Regions from separate parts of the Neopoerus faecalis genome, predicted to be linked through region 1. Evidence: predicted binding sites of a transcription regulator. Region 1 holds the regulator's gene; the other holds the start of a gene.
What was found. The regulator Rex, encoded in region 1, represses fermentation and respiration genes when NADH is low (regulators of the CRP and FNR family bind a similar motif). The targets are predictions, from matches to a motif close to ATTGTTAANNNNTTAACAAT.

Region 2: the regulator Rex is predicted to act here: its motif matches at 2,914-2,933, upstream of PY311_RS07635 (acetyl-CoA C-acetyltransferase).

The regions. Positions count from the first base shown of each region.
Region 1 covers NZ_JARFXX010000004.1:258,282-264,380, reverse strand. Annotated here, with positions in the region: gene PY311_RS07125 (tripartite tricarboxylate transporter permease) at 50-1,285, shown strand; gene PY311_RS07120 (redox-sensing transcriptional repressor Rex) at 1,578-2,207, shown strand; gene PY311_RS07115 (S-layer homology domain-containing protein) at 2,222-3,307, shown strand; gene PY311_RS07110 (hypothetical protein) at 3,396-3,539, shown strand; gene PY311_RS07105 (hypothetical protein) at 3,618-3,875, opposite strand; gene PY311_RS07100 (hypothetical protein) at 4,133-4,552, shown strand; gene PY311_RS07095 (DNA adenine methylase) at 4,631-5,749, shown strand; gene PY311_RS07090 (TIGR00266 family protein) at 5,887-6,099, opposite strand, start outside.
Region 2 covers NZ_JARFXX010000005.1:93,581-99,679, reverse strand. Annotated here, with positions in the region: gene PY311_RS07645 (M20 family metallopeptidase) at 1-444, opposite strand, end outside; T-box leader at 499-751, opposite strand; gene PY311_RS07640 (pyridoxamine 5'-phosphate oxidase family protein) at 1,068-1,538, shown strand; gene PY311_RS07635 (acetyl-CoA C-acetyltransferase) at 1,483-2,739, opposite strand; gene PY311_RS07630 (peptidylprolyl isomerase) at 2,976-3,932, opposite strand; gene PY311_RS07625 (YfcC family protein) at 4,023-5,387, opposite strand; gene argF (ornithine carbamoyltransferase) at 5,444-6,099, opposite strand, start outside.

The sequences.
Region 1 (6,099 bases):
GTAGAGGTCTGCTTTTTGCAGTCCCCAAAAAATGTAAGGGAGATTTAGTATGAAAAGAATTTTTGCTACCCTTCTTGCGCTGACTCTGGCTCTGAGCCTGACCACCTGCTGGAGCTCGTTCTGGGGCGGTCTTCTCAGCTGCATTTCCCTGTACTTCTTTGCCCCCATGCTGGCCCAGTTGGCGCTGAAGTTCATGTCCGCCGAATACTTCTGGCTGAGCCTGTTCGGCCTGACTATCATCGCGGGCGTTTCCAGCAAGTCCATGGTCAAGGGCCTCATGTCCGGTGCACTGGGCCTGCTGCTGTCCACCATCAGTCTTGACCCCATTCTCGGTACCAAGCGCTTCATGTTCGGCCAGTCTTTCCTTGCCGAAGGCATCAACACCACCTGCGCCCTTATCGGCCTGTTCTCCATGTCTCAGGTCTTCATTCTCATGGAGGCCAAGATCAAGGAGCGGGCCAAGGTCACGAAGTTCTCCGACAAAATTTGCCTGACCCGGGAGGAGAAGAAACGGCTGGCCCCCATGGTCATCCACAGTTGGCTCATCGGCAACATCATCGGCATCCTCCCCGGTGCCGGTGCCTCCATCGCCTGCTTCATGGGCTATAACAACGCCAAGCAGTTCTCCAAACACAAGGAGGAATTCGGCCACGGCAGCATTGGGGGCGTGTGCGGCTCCGAGGCCGCCAACAACGCCGTTACCGGCGGCTCCCTCATTCCTACCCTGACGCTGGGTATCCCCGGCGAGTCCGTGACCGCAGTGCTGATGAGCGGCCTTATCATTCAGGGCCTTCAGCCCGGTCCCGAGCTGTCCACCAAGTATGCCGACATGACTTACACCTTCTTCGCCGGCTTCGTGCTGGTGCAGTTCTTCATGCTGTCCATCGGTACCATGGGCTGCCGGGCTTTCGCCCAGATTCCCCGCCTGTCCGATGCTATCCTCATTCCCTGCGTCGCGGTGCTGTGCTTCGTCGGCTCCTACGCCATCAACAAGAACTTCAAGAATATGGTGGTCATGCTGATTTTCGGTGTGATCGGCTATCTCATGCGGAAGTTTGACCTGAACACCGCCGCCGTGGTGCTGGCCCTGATTTTGGGGCCCATCGGTGAAAAGGGCCTCCGGAACGCACCCCGCAGCTCTCAGGGCAATATCTCCGTACTGTTCTCCTCTCCCGTGTGCTGGGTGCTGATCTGCCTGTGCATCATCGGCATCTTCTCCCCCATCTTCATGTCCAAGTTTGAAAAGAAGGTCACCGGCGGCGAGGAAATTCAGTCCGATACCTGAATGTACAGCCGTATTCCCCAATCCTATTCATCCCCTGGCGCAGAATGCGCCGGGGGATGCTTTTTTCGTCCAGCTCCGCCATGGATGAGCGGCAGCAGAAATAACCGGTCAAAAACGGACATCCTCCGCTTTTTCCACTGCTGTCACGATTTTTCAAAAAATGATTGTTAAAAAAATTGACAAGTCCGCCATTTTATTCTAAACTAAGACTATAAAATATTGAGAGCCCCTATATAATAGCCGCTCCCTTGCCGCAAAAGCGGTTATCTTTTTTTGAACAGGTGATCAGAACATGAAAAAAGAGAATATCTCGGATGCCGTCATTCGCCGCCTGCCCCGGTATTACCGGCAGTTGACTGATCTTTGCAGCCGCGGTATTATCCGTACCTCCTCCCACTCTCTCGGACAGGAAATGAACATCACAGCCTCTCAGATTCGTCAGGACTTTAGCTGCTTCGGCGAATTCGGCCAGCAGGGCTACGGCTACAACGTGGAGGAGCTTCGCGCCGAAATCGGCCACATTTTAGGCGTGGACAATGACCATCATCTCATCATGATCGGCGTAGGCAATCTTGGCCGGGCACTGCTGAATAACTTCCCCTTTGAAAGCAGCGGCTTCACGGTGGACGCCTCCTTTGATGTTGATGCCGACATTATCAACACTGCCATCAACGGCGTTCCCGTTTACTCCGTCAACGATCTGGAGCAGTACATCAAGCGCCACACCATTGATGTTGTGGTGCTCACCGTGCCGCAGTCCGTGGCACAGGATATGGCTGCCCGCCTCATCAGCCTTGGCATCAAGGGCTTTTGGAACTTTACCAATGTGGAGCTTTCCAGCAGCGAGCCGGATGTGAAATTTGAAAACATCCACTTTGCCGACAGTCTCCTGACCCTGAGCTACCGAATCGCCAACCGCTGAGAGGAGAACCGCAGATGAAAAAGCGTTTTCTGCCGCTGTGTCTGGGTGCCGGACTGGCCGCTATCGTTTGGGCCGCTGCCGCGGGCGGCGGTGTTGATGACCCGCTGGCCTCCCTCTCCTACCTCAACGGCACCTTTACTGTTGCTGTAGACAAAAGGGTGGACGCAGCGCTGGACGCCTCCGACGCCCTGCTGCGTGAGCGGGCGGAAAATGGCGAGACCGCCGGCTCCGCCGCGCTGTGGCAGGAGGTCCGTCTGAAGGAGGGCGACGCCCTTCAGGGCGTTACCGGAACCGGAGCGCTTCTGCTGGCTGGCAGTGCACAGGTCATCTATGCCTCCGGCGCTGTGGTGGATGTCACCACCGGCAGCGTTGTTCCCGACGGCGCGCCGCTTTCTGTGGGACACCGCTATCTTGTCGCCGAGGATACCTCCGCCGCCTTTACCGTCACCTCCAAGACCGCCGTGCTGGACTATCAGGGGCAGTCCGCCTTCACCTATTCCGACCGGCCGGACTACAACGCCATGGCCGCTGCTCTGAAGTCTCTGCATCTTTTCAAGGGCACCTTTACCGGCTGCGGATCGGGCTATGATTTGGAGGCGGCCCCCACCCGGCTTCAGGCCCTTATCATGTTCATCCGTGTTCTGGGTGAGGAGGATCAAGCGCTTGCGTGGTCCGGCACAACGCCCTTCCGGGATATTGAAAAGGGTTCTCAGGCGGAGCGCTACGTGGGCTACGCCTATGAAAAGGGCTACACCAACGGCTACACCGCCACCTCCTTCCGGCCTGCCGGAGCGGTCAACGCCTATCAGTACACGGAGTTCGTTCTCCGGGCCATGGGCTACAGCTCCGCCTCCAATACTGACCTTGCCTCTACGCTGATTCGGGCAGTCAGCGCCGGTGTGCTGACAATGGGTGAGGCGGCACAGCTCCAAGCGGATACCTTCCTCCGGGCGGAGCTGGTGTACATCTCCTACTATGCGCTGGAGGCCGAGCTGCCCAGCGGCGAGGAAACGTTGGCGGACCGACTCATGGACTTGGACGTTTTCACCCGCAGCGAGTGGCGCAGCGCCCGGGAACTGGTTTCCACAGAGCGCCTTTAAATTCCGCCGCACCATCTCCACAGGACCGCATACTATGGATTGAGGCCGGCTCAACGGTCTACATCTCAATCTCATAGGAGGTTCCGATATGTGCTGTAATAACGGTTGCGGTGGTGGCGGCGGGAACTGCTGCTGGCTCATCATTCTGCTGATTATCATCTGGTGCTGCTGCGGCGGTGGCTGGGGCGGCTGCGGCTGCAACAACGGCTGCAATAACGGCTGCGGCTGCTGATTCTCTGAAATAGCAGCGACCCCCGCGCCTTTTGGCGCGGGGGGCTACTGCTTTTACACTCTGTTCAGCCGCTGGTCATCAGCGCAGATACCACCGACAATCACGCGCATCCGTTGTCCGCACGAGTTCCGCTATGCTGCCGTGGCTTTTGAGGTTACGGACCTTCTGCGAAAACTTATCATCATTTCTGTCGCTGAGAATTTCGCAGTCCTCCCCATCAGGCCGCATCTGCTGGCGGACTGCATCAATCAGCTCCGAGGTATGGATTCCCGGCCGGTTTCCAATGATTTCCAGCGCAACAGGCGCAATTTCTCTTTCTGTATAAAAGCTCATCATGACCACCCTTCCGCATAGCTGTCTATGGCGGGCTTCCCGCCGTCCTCATGCAGATTCTACCATAAAGGACAGGCCGCCGCAACTAAAATCTGCGTTCAGATGTCTCGATTCGCCTCAAAATCCCATTGTAGGGAAATATAAAAAATATTCTTCTCAAATCCGCGCCAGTATGGTAGAATAAAGTAAAATGTGGTTGTGTGCGCTGGCGGACATTTCTATTCCCCCGGCGCGGTCTATCAGGAAAGGCGGAAAAGCGAATGCAGAGAGTCAAGTGCGAAGAATGCGGCAAGGTTTACAATTTTGACGTGGATGATTTCTGTCCCCGGTGCGGCGCCTTTAATCAGCCTCCCAAAGCCTCCGCTATCAACGCCGATGGCAGCGTGATTCGGCTGGATGGCATCAACGAGAAAAACCATGCCGGCTCCTTTGTTCACGAGGAGCTGCACGAGGAAAACCGGGAACGCCGGCGCATGGGGCTTTCCAAGGGTACGCGGCGTACCGCTCCCGCCAAGCCGCGTTTTTCCGCAGAGGCCACCCGGCCCACCGTTTCCCGCCCTGCCAAGCAGACAAATGCCTCCGGCAGTCCGGTAGGCGTGATCTTCAAGATCATCGCCGCCATCATCCTTCTCAATATTCTCTTCAGCTTCGGCAGCTTTTTCAGATATTTTCTATTCTGATGCCGCCCAAGCCACTGTAAGCCGTGTGCCGCGCCGACGCTGGCCGCGGCACGCGATTTTGCAGGGATAGGAGCTTCCATGAATCCGCTTATCAAATGGCCCGGAGGAAAATCCGGGGAAATTCAAAAAATCCGGCAATATATTCCAGAATATGACCGATATGTTGAGCCGTTCTTCGGCGGCGGCGCCCTGTTCTTTCATCTCCGCCCGAGGGCTGCGGCCATCAACGATATTTCCGGCTCCCTGATGGAGTATTACACGCTGATTCAGCAGCAGGACGAGCAGCTGCGCGACCTGCTGCTGTGCTATAGTGACAGCTTTTCCGGCCTGATTGGCGCTTGTAACCGGCGCTATGATACGCTTTTAGAGCTTTATCAGAGCTTTTGCCGGGAGGATCTTAGTCTCGACGCACTCAGGGGCCGCCTTGCCGCTCTGTCCGCTTCGCTGGTTGCCTCCCTTCCCCCGGATTTTTACGAAAAGCTACAGCCGGATATCGAAGCCTTTACCAATAGCCTTACCCGGTACGCGCTGGACAAGCTGCGCCGTACCCGGAACAATGCTCTAAAAAAGCCCTTTTCCGATGAGGACCTACAGGCAAATCTGATCACCGGCTTTACCTGCGGCTACTATATGTACTTCCGGGACCTTTACAATGCTATGCAGGCCCATCGTAAGAAGCCTCCCTCCCCCGCCTACCGGGCCGCCAACTTCTATTTCATCCGTGAGTATTGCTATGGCTCCATGTTCCGCTACAATGCCAACGGGGAATTCAACATCCCCTATGGTGGAAAATCCTACAACAAGAAGAATATGCGCGCAAAAATCGACCATATTTTCTGCGATGAGGTGCGGGAGCTGTTTGCCAACACGGAGCTTTGCTGCATGGATTTTGGGGACTTTTTCCGGCATATCCATCTGACGGAGCGGGATTTCATGTTCCTTGATCCGCCCTATGACACGGATTTTTCCGACTATGAGGGCCGCGCCTTTACAAAAAAGGATCAGGAGCGGCTGGCTGCGGCGCTGCGGGAAACACCGGCCCGGTTCATCCTTGTCATCAAAAATACGGAGTTTATCCGCAGCCTTTATGAAAAGGACTTCCATATCCTCAGCTTTGACAAGCGCTACACCTACAATGTCAGAAGCCGGAACGAGCGCCGCGTAGAGCATCTCATCATCACAAACCTCCCGGTCTGACGTGTCGAAGCTTCCGGTCCCACGCACTTTTGCCGCAAGTATCTTTCAGTGCAATCCGCTGCCTTTGGACAATCTGAAAAAAGCATCCCGCAGGCTTACGCCTGTGGGATTTTCTTACAGCTTCATTCAGGGGTACATCAGCCGTTGCCGGTAGGGATATAGGGCCGGATGGACGCCGCCACGCTGGAGATGGGCATGGTCTGGAGCCAGACCCTGCCTGGGCCGGTAAGCAGCGTATTGAATAGGCCCTCGCCGCCCAGCAGCTTATTCTTCATGCCCGGCACCTGCTGAATTTCCATTTTCACGCCAGCTGTAAAGCCCGCTACATTGCCGGTATCCGCCACGATCTG
Region 2 (6,099 bases), on a different contig from region 1:
AATCAGGGTGATCTTCCCGCTGGTGGTCTCCTCCGCCGGCGTACCCATATAGACGATTCTGCCGGGGAAGCCCACCTGTTCCTTCAGCTCCTTCAGGGCCACGCAGGCGGCAAAGGTGCTGGCCGCGATCCAGTTGTGGCCGCAGGCATGGCCGTTCTGGTCGCCGTTGGGACCGTAGCCGGGCAGGGCGTCATACTCCGCCAGAAACGCCACCGTGGGGCCCTCACCCGCTTCGCCGAGCTCACAGCGGAACGCGGTCTCCATACCGCAGTAGGGCTTTTCCACCCGGAAGCCCGCCTTCCGCATCTCGTCGGCCAGATATTGTGAGGAGAAAAATTCCCGGTCGCCCAGCTCCGGGTGCTGAAACACCGTGCGGCTGATCTCCTCAAACCATTCTTTATGGGCGTCCTCCGCCGCAAACAGCTTTTTCTTGATTTCTTCCATGGCTCTCTCCCTTTCGGTACGGAAAATAAAAACGCCCTTGTGCTTCCGTAGAAGCACAAGGGCGAACGATTCGCGGTACCACCTTGTTTTACGATGGCCTCTCAGCCATCGCCTCAGCTCCGTCGGCGCCCAACAGGCGATTAACGGAAGAACGCTGTAACGGGCGGACCCGGCGGCAGCTTATCCCTTGGGACTCACCACCGATGCTCAGAGGCCATCTTCGCTCTCAACCGCCTGTCCTTTTACACCAACCGGACTCTCTGAAAAGCGGGGGAAAGAGAGGTACTTACCCCGTCACTGCATCTTGAAGTGTTTTAACCATTTATTTGATAGGGTTGATTATACGCTACCTTTCGGCAGAAAATCAACCAACGTTTCCGCCAAATTCCGCTCCGCATTTTCTTCTCAATTTTGTATGCCCACCCAAAAAGCGGCAATTTTCACAGCCGTGCACCTCTGTGCTTTTATTGAATACCTATCCGCAAAGTGCCGCCCTCACCCTGCCGCTCTGTAATTTATGAGCGACTCATAAATTGGCCCATATCTTTCCCCGCTCTCATATCCGGCTTATAATCAGCGCAGCAGACGGGCCCCGCGGCCCGAAATACAAGGAGGAAATCATCATGCTGAATGAAAATGCCGTAAAGCTGCTGAAAAGCGGACTGTGGGACCTTGCTACCTGTATGGACGGTGAGCCCAACGTTGTGCCCGTCGCCTTCAAGGACGTGACCCCGGAGGGCAAGCTGGTGGTGGGGGATGTGTTTCTGGACACAACCCTGAAGAACATCGCCGCCAATCATGGGAAAATCGCTGTCTCTATATATGACGCCCAAAGCCTTGAGGGCTATCAGGTCAAGGGCACAGCCCGATATATCACCGAGGGCGCGGTGGTCAATACCTTCAAGGCCATGGTAGTGAAAATGTTCAACGGTGCGACCACCGGGGATAACGCCGCAAAGGCTCTCCCCTATAAACGAAAAAAGGACTGCGGCTTTCGCCGCAGTCCTTTTTTCGTTTTCTTTCGATTTGACTGTTATCTTAGACCTTCTCCACCACAACAGCGGTACCCATGCCGCCGCCGATGCAGAGGGTAGCCAGACCCTTCTTGGCCTCGGGACGCTTCATCATCTCGTGGATGAGGGTGACGATGATACGGGCACCGGAAGCACCGACGGGATGGCCCAGAGCGATAGCACCGCCGTTGACGTTGACCTTGCTCATGTCGAAGTGCAGCTCACGGGCTACAGCGATGGACTGAGCGGCGAATGCCTCGTTGGCCTCCACCAGATCGATGTCCTCGATCTTCACACCGGCCTTGGCCATAGCGGCGCGGGAAGCCACCACGGGGCCAACGCCCATGATCTTGGGATCAACACCGCCCTGGCCCCAGCCGATCAGCTTGACCATGGGCTTCAGGCCGTACTTCTCAACAGCCTCGCCGGAGGCCAGCACGATAGCGGCAGCACCGTCATTGATACCGGAAGCGTTGGCGGCGGTCACGCGGGGCGTACCCTTATCATCGGCGTCCTGAATGCCGGTGGGCTCAAAGGTGTTCACAACCTGAGGATTGGGGGACTCGGGGCCCACGGGGAAAGCGCCGCGGAGCTTTGCGATGCTGTCGGCGGTGACGTTCTCCTTGGGATACTCATCGCGCTTGAACTCCACGATCTCCTTCTTGACCTTCACGGGGACGGGAACGATCTCGTCATCGAAACGGCCGGAGTCGCGGGCAGCGCAGGCCTTCTGCTGAGAAGCTGCGGCAAACTCGTCCTGCTCGCGGCGGGTGATGCCCCAGATATCATTGATGTTCTCAGCGGTGGTACCCATGTGATAGTTGTTGAAAGCGTCCCACAGGCCGTCCTTGATCATCTCGTCCACGACCTTCTTGTCGCTCATACGGGCGCCCCAGCGCTCATCGGGCAGGGTGTAGGGAGCGGCGCTCATGTTCTCAGTGCCGCCGCAGACCACGATGTCGGAGTCGCCGGCCAGAATGGAGCGGGCGCCCTCGATGACGGACTTCATGCCGGAGCCGCAGACCATGCCAACGGTGTAGGCGGGAACAGAATAGGGGATACCGGCCTTCACAGAGACCTGACGGGCGGGGTTCTGGCCCTGGCCGGCGGTGAGGATGCAGCCGAACATCAGCTCGTCCACGTTCTCGGGAGCGACGTTAGCGCGCTTGAGGGCCTCCTTGACCACGATAGCGCCCATGTCCACAGCGGGGGTGTTCTTCAGGGAGCCGCCGAAGGAGCCGATGGCGGTACGGCAGCAGTTCACAACATAAAGTTCTTTCATGGTGATCCTCCAATTTGTGTTTTTTATAGGCGGAAGGCTCCGCCGGGTTTCCTTTTTTTCTGAGCGGAGGCGGCTTGTTATTTTTTTGACGAACCGTCTCAGTCCTCTCTGAACAATTTGGATTATAAGCGTTTTCAGAGGTTGCGTCAATGAAAATCTGGCATTTCGCAAAATTTTGTTAAATACTTAACAAAACGCTTGGTACTTTCGTCTAAATTGACGAAATTTTAACAATGTCACTCTACTTCCCCGCCGTTCCGGCCCAGCGCGGCCATGAATTTTCCCGGCTGAAGCGCCTCGTATGCATCGTTCACCTGAACAACGCAGTCTGCCGCAGCCGCCCGCAAGAGGCTGTCAAAATGCGCCGAACGCAACGTTTCTTCATCGGTCGTCAGCCGCCGCAGAATGAGATAGCCCGCCGCGCCCTCCAAAATACCGGAGACCTGTCCCGGCTCCAGCGCCAGCGCCGCGTCCCGGAGCGATGGCGTCCAGTCCGCCTCGGTCATTGTGCCGCCGCAGTCTGTCATCAGCGTCTCAAAGGCGGCGGCCGGGTCCGCCGCACTGTTGATTTCGGAAAACAGCTCCGCCGCGTGGCTGCGGTCCGCGTCCCTGTCCCCGGAAAACGGAACGAGCAGCCGCTCCGCCTCTAAAAAATCTCCCGCCGCCTCAAATGCCTCCAGCTCCCCCGCCGCCGGATACAGGGGACTCCCCGGCGTTTTGCACAACTCATACAATTTTCCGTACAGCGCCGCAGTCTCCGCCAGCACCGTCCCCTGCGCCTCGGTGAGCCATGGGCTGTCCCACGGCGTCAGCGCCGCCCGCTCCTCCGGCGTCAGGGCGCAGCCGAACTGTGTACCCCAGCGCTCCGTTACAGCGCAGAGCACCATATCCTCCAATGCGGCTGCCTTTGCCACCCCCGCCGGGGTCTCTCCCTCCGATAAGGCCGCGTCCCAGTCCAGCGGCTCGTCCGCCGCCGCGTACTGTTCCTCCAGTCTCCGGCAGTCCATCGCCAGCCAGTAGAGATAGCGCCACGCCGGAACGGCCTCGCCATCCACCGTCAAAAAATCCTCCTGATTTTCTGTCAGCCCCGCCGCGCTCTCCAGCGCGCCTGTTTCTTCTTCGCGCTCTGCCGCGCCGCAGCCTGCCAGCAGCAGGCACAGCAGCAAAACCGGCGCTATGCTCCGCAGATTCATAGCATCCCTCCGTGACCGTTTTTCTCCATATCTATGCGCGGTTCCGGCGGAATATGTAAGCGCCGGGGCCTGATGGCCCCGGCATAACTATTAGAGAATCACAGCGGCTACTAAAATAAGCATCGTCAGCAGCAAAAAGGCCGCCGCCGGCTTCCACACAAATTTCAGCCACTTCTCATAAGGAATCCGCCCCAGCGCCAGCGCACCCATGACTACGGCGGCAGTGGGCGTCACCAGATTGACAAGGCCGCAGGCGGACTGGAACGCCGTGACCACTGCGTCCCCGGTGACACCGGCAAACTGCCCCAGCGGCGCCACCACCGGCACGGAAAGGGTCGCAAGGCCCGAGGACGAAGGGATGAACACGGACAGCGGCAGGTAAATGAGATACACCAGCAGCACAAAGGGTACCGCGCCCAGCCCGGAGAGGGCCGCTTCTCCCCAGTGGAGAATGGTGTCGGTAATGCGCCCATCGTTCATCAGCACTGTGATGCCCCGGCTGATGCCGATGATGAACGCCACGCCCAAAAGGTCGGTGCAGCCGGAAACAAAGGTCTCCGCCAGCTCCACCTCTCCCAGCCGGTCCATGAGGCCCACCACAATGCCCGCCACTAAAAACAGGGCGGACAGCTCCGGGAACCACCATCCCAGCACCGGCAGCGACAGTCCCATCTCATCAAAGGGAATCACGCCATAGACCATGATGAGGAACGTGGCGGCAAACACGATCAAAACGGCGATGTGCCGCCGTGTCAGGGGCGTGACCGTGCCGACATCGGCGTGGAGCCGCCCGGCGCCGATTCCAACCACGGAGCGGCTGGAGTCCCGCTTTATCCTTGCGGCGTAGGCGGAAACATACCAGATGGCAATGCCCTCGAACACAATGAATTGAAGCACCCGCCAGAGAAGCCCGTCTCCCAGCGTCACCCCGGCAAACCCGGCGGCAATGCCGGTGGCAAAGGGGTTCACCGTGGAGGCGATGACCCCCGCTCCGGCCCCCAGCAGCACCACCGCCACGCCCACCACGGCGTCATACCCCGCTGCAAGGAACACCGGCAGCAGCAGCGGGAAAAACGCCATGGTCTCCTCCCACATTCCGTAGGTGGTGCCGCCCAAGCCGAAAAACAGCATCAAAATCGTAATGAGCCGGTTTTCCCGCCCCTGAAGCCGGGCAATGAGGTTGCTGACCCCGGCGTCAATGGCCCCGGTCTTCATCACCACGCCTAAAAAGCCGCCCACCATCAAAATGAATACGCAGACGTCCACGGCGTTATAAAACCCGTTGAACGCGGCCTTCAGCACCGCGCCTGCGCCTTGAGGCGCCGGGTCAACAGTGTGATAGCTGCCGGAGACCGGTACCCCATCGGCATAGTCATAGCTGCCCGCCGGGATAAACCATGTGGTCACGGCCACAAAAATGATGAGGCAGAACAAAATCGTGTATGCCGTTGGCATACGGAGCTTGCGCTGTTCCAGAGGAATCCCCCGTTTCTCCGCCCGCCGGAGCGGGCTTATTTCCCGATGGTGGCCACCATAATGGCCTTAATGGAGTGCATCCGGTTTTCCGCCTCGTCAAAGACAGCGCTGTGGCGGGAGCGGAACACCTCGTCCGTGACCTCCCGGATGTCCACGCCCTTGTCATGCCACTCCTTTGCCATCTTCGTTTCAAAATCGTGGAACGAGGGCAGGCAGTGCAGGTACAGCACATCGGGATTTTCCGTGGCCTTCAATGTCTCCTCCGTCACCCGGAAGGGGCTCAGCAGCCGCACCCGCTCGGGAATCTGCGCCTCCTCGCCCATAGAGGCCCACACATCGCCGTAAATAACGTCCGCACCCTTCAGGTCCGCCTTGTTATCGGTGATCTCAATGAGGCCGCCATTTTCCCGGGCCTCGGCAAACGTGGAATTCACCACGTCCTTGTCCATCTGCTTTGCCAGCTCCTCCGGTCCCATGGCGACAAAGTGCATCCCCAGCTTGGCGGCGCCCATCATCCATGCATAGCACATATTGTTCCGCACATCACCGGGAAACACCACCTTGATCTTGTTCAGAGGCTTTTTGCAGTGCTCCTCAATGGTCATGAGATCGGCCAAAATCTGTGTGGGGTGGTCGGCGTCCGTCAAACCGTTCCACACCGGTACGCCGGACCATTTCGCAAGGTCCTCCA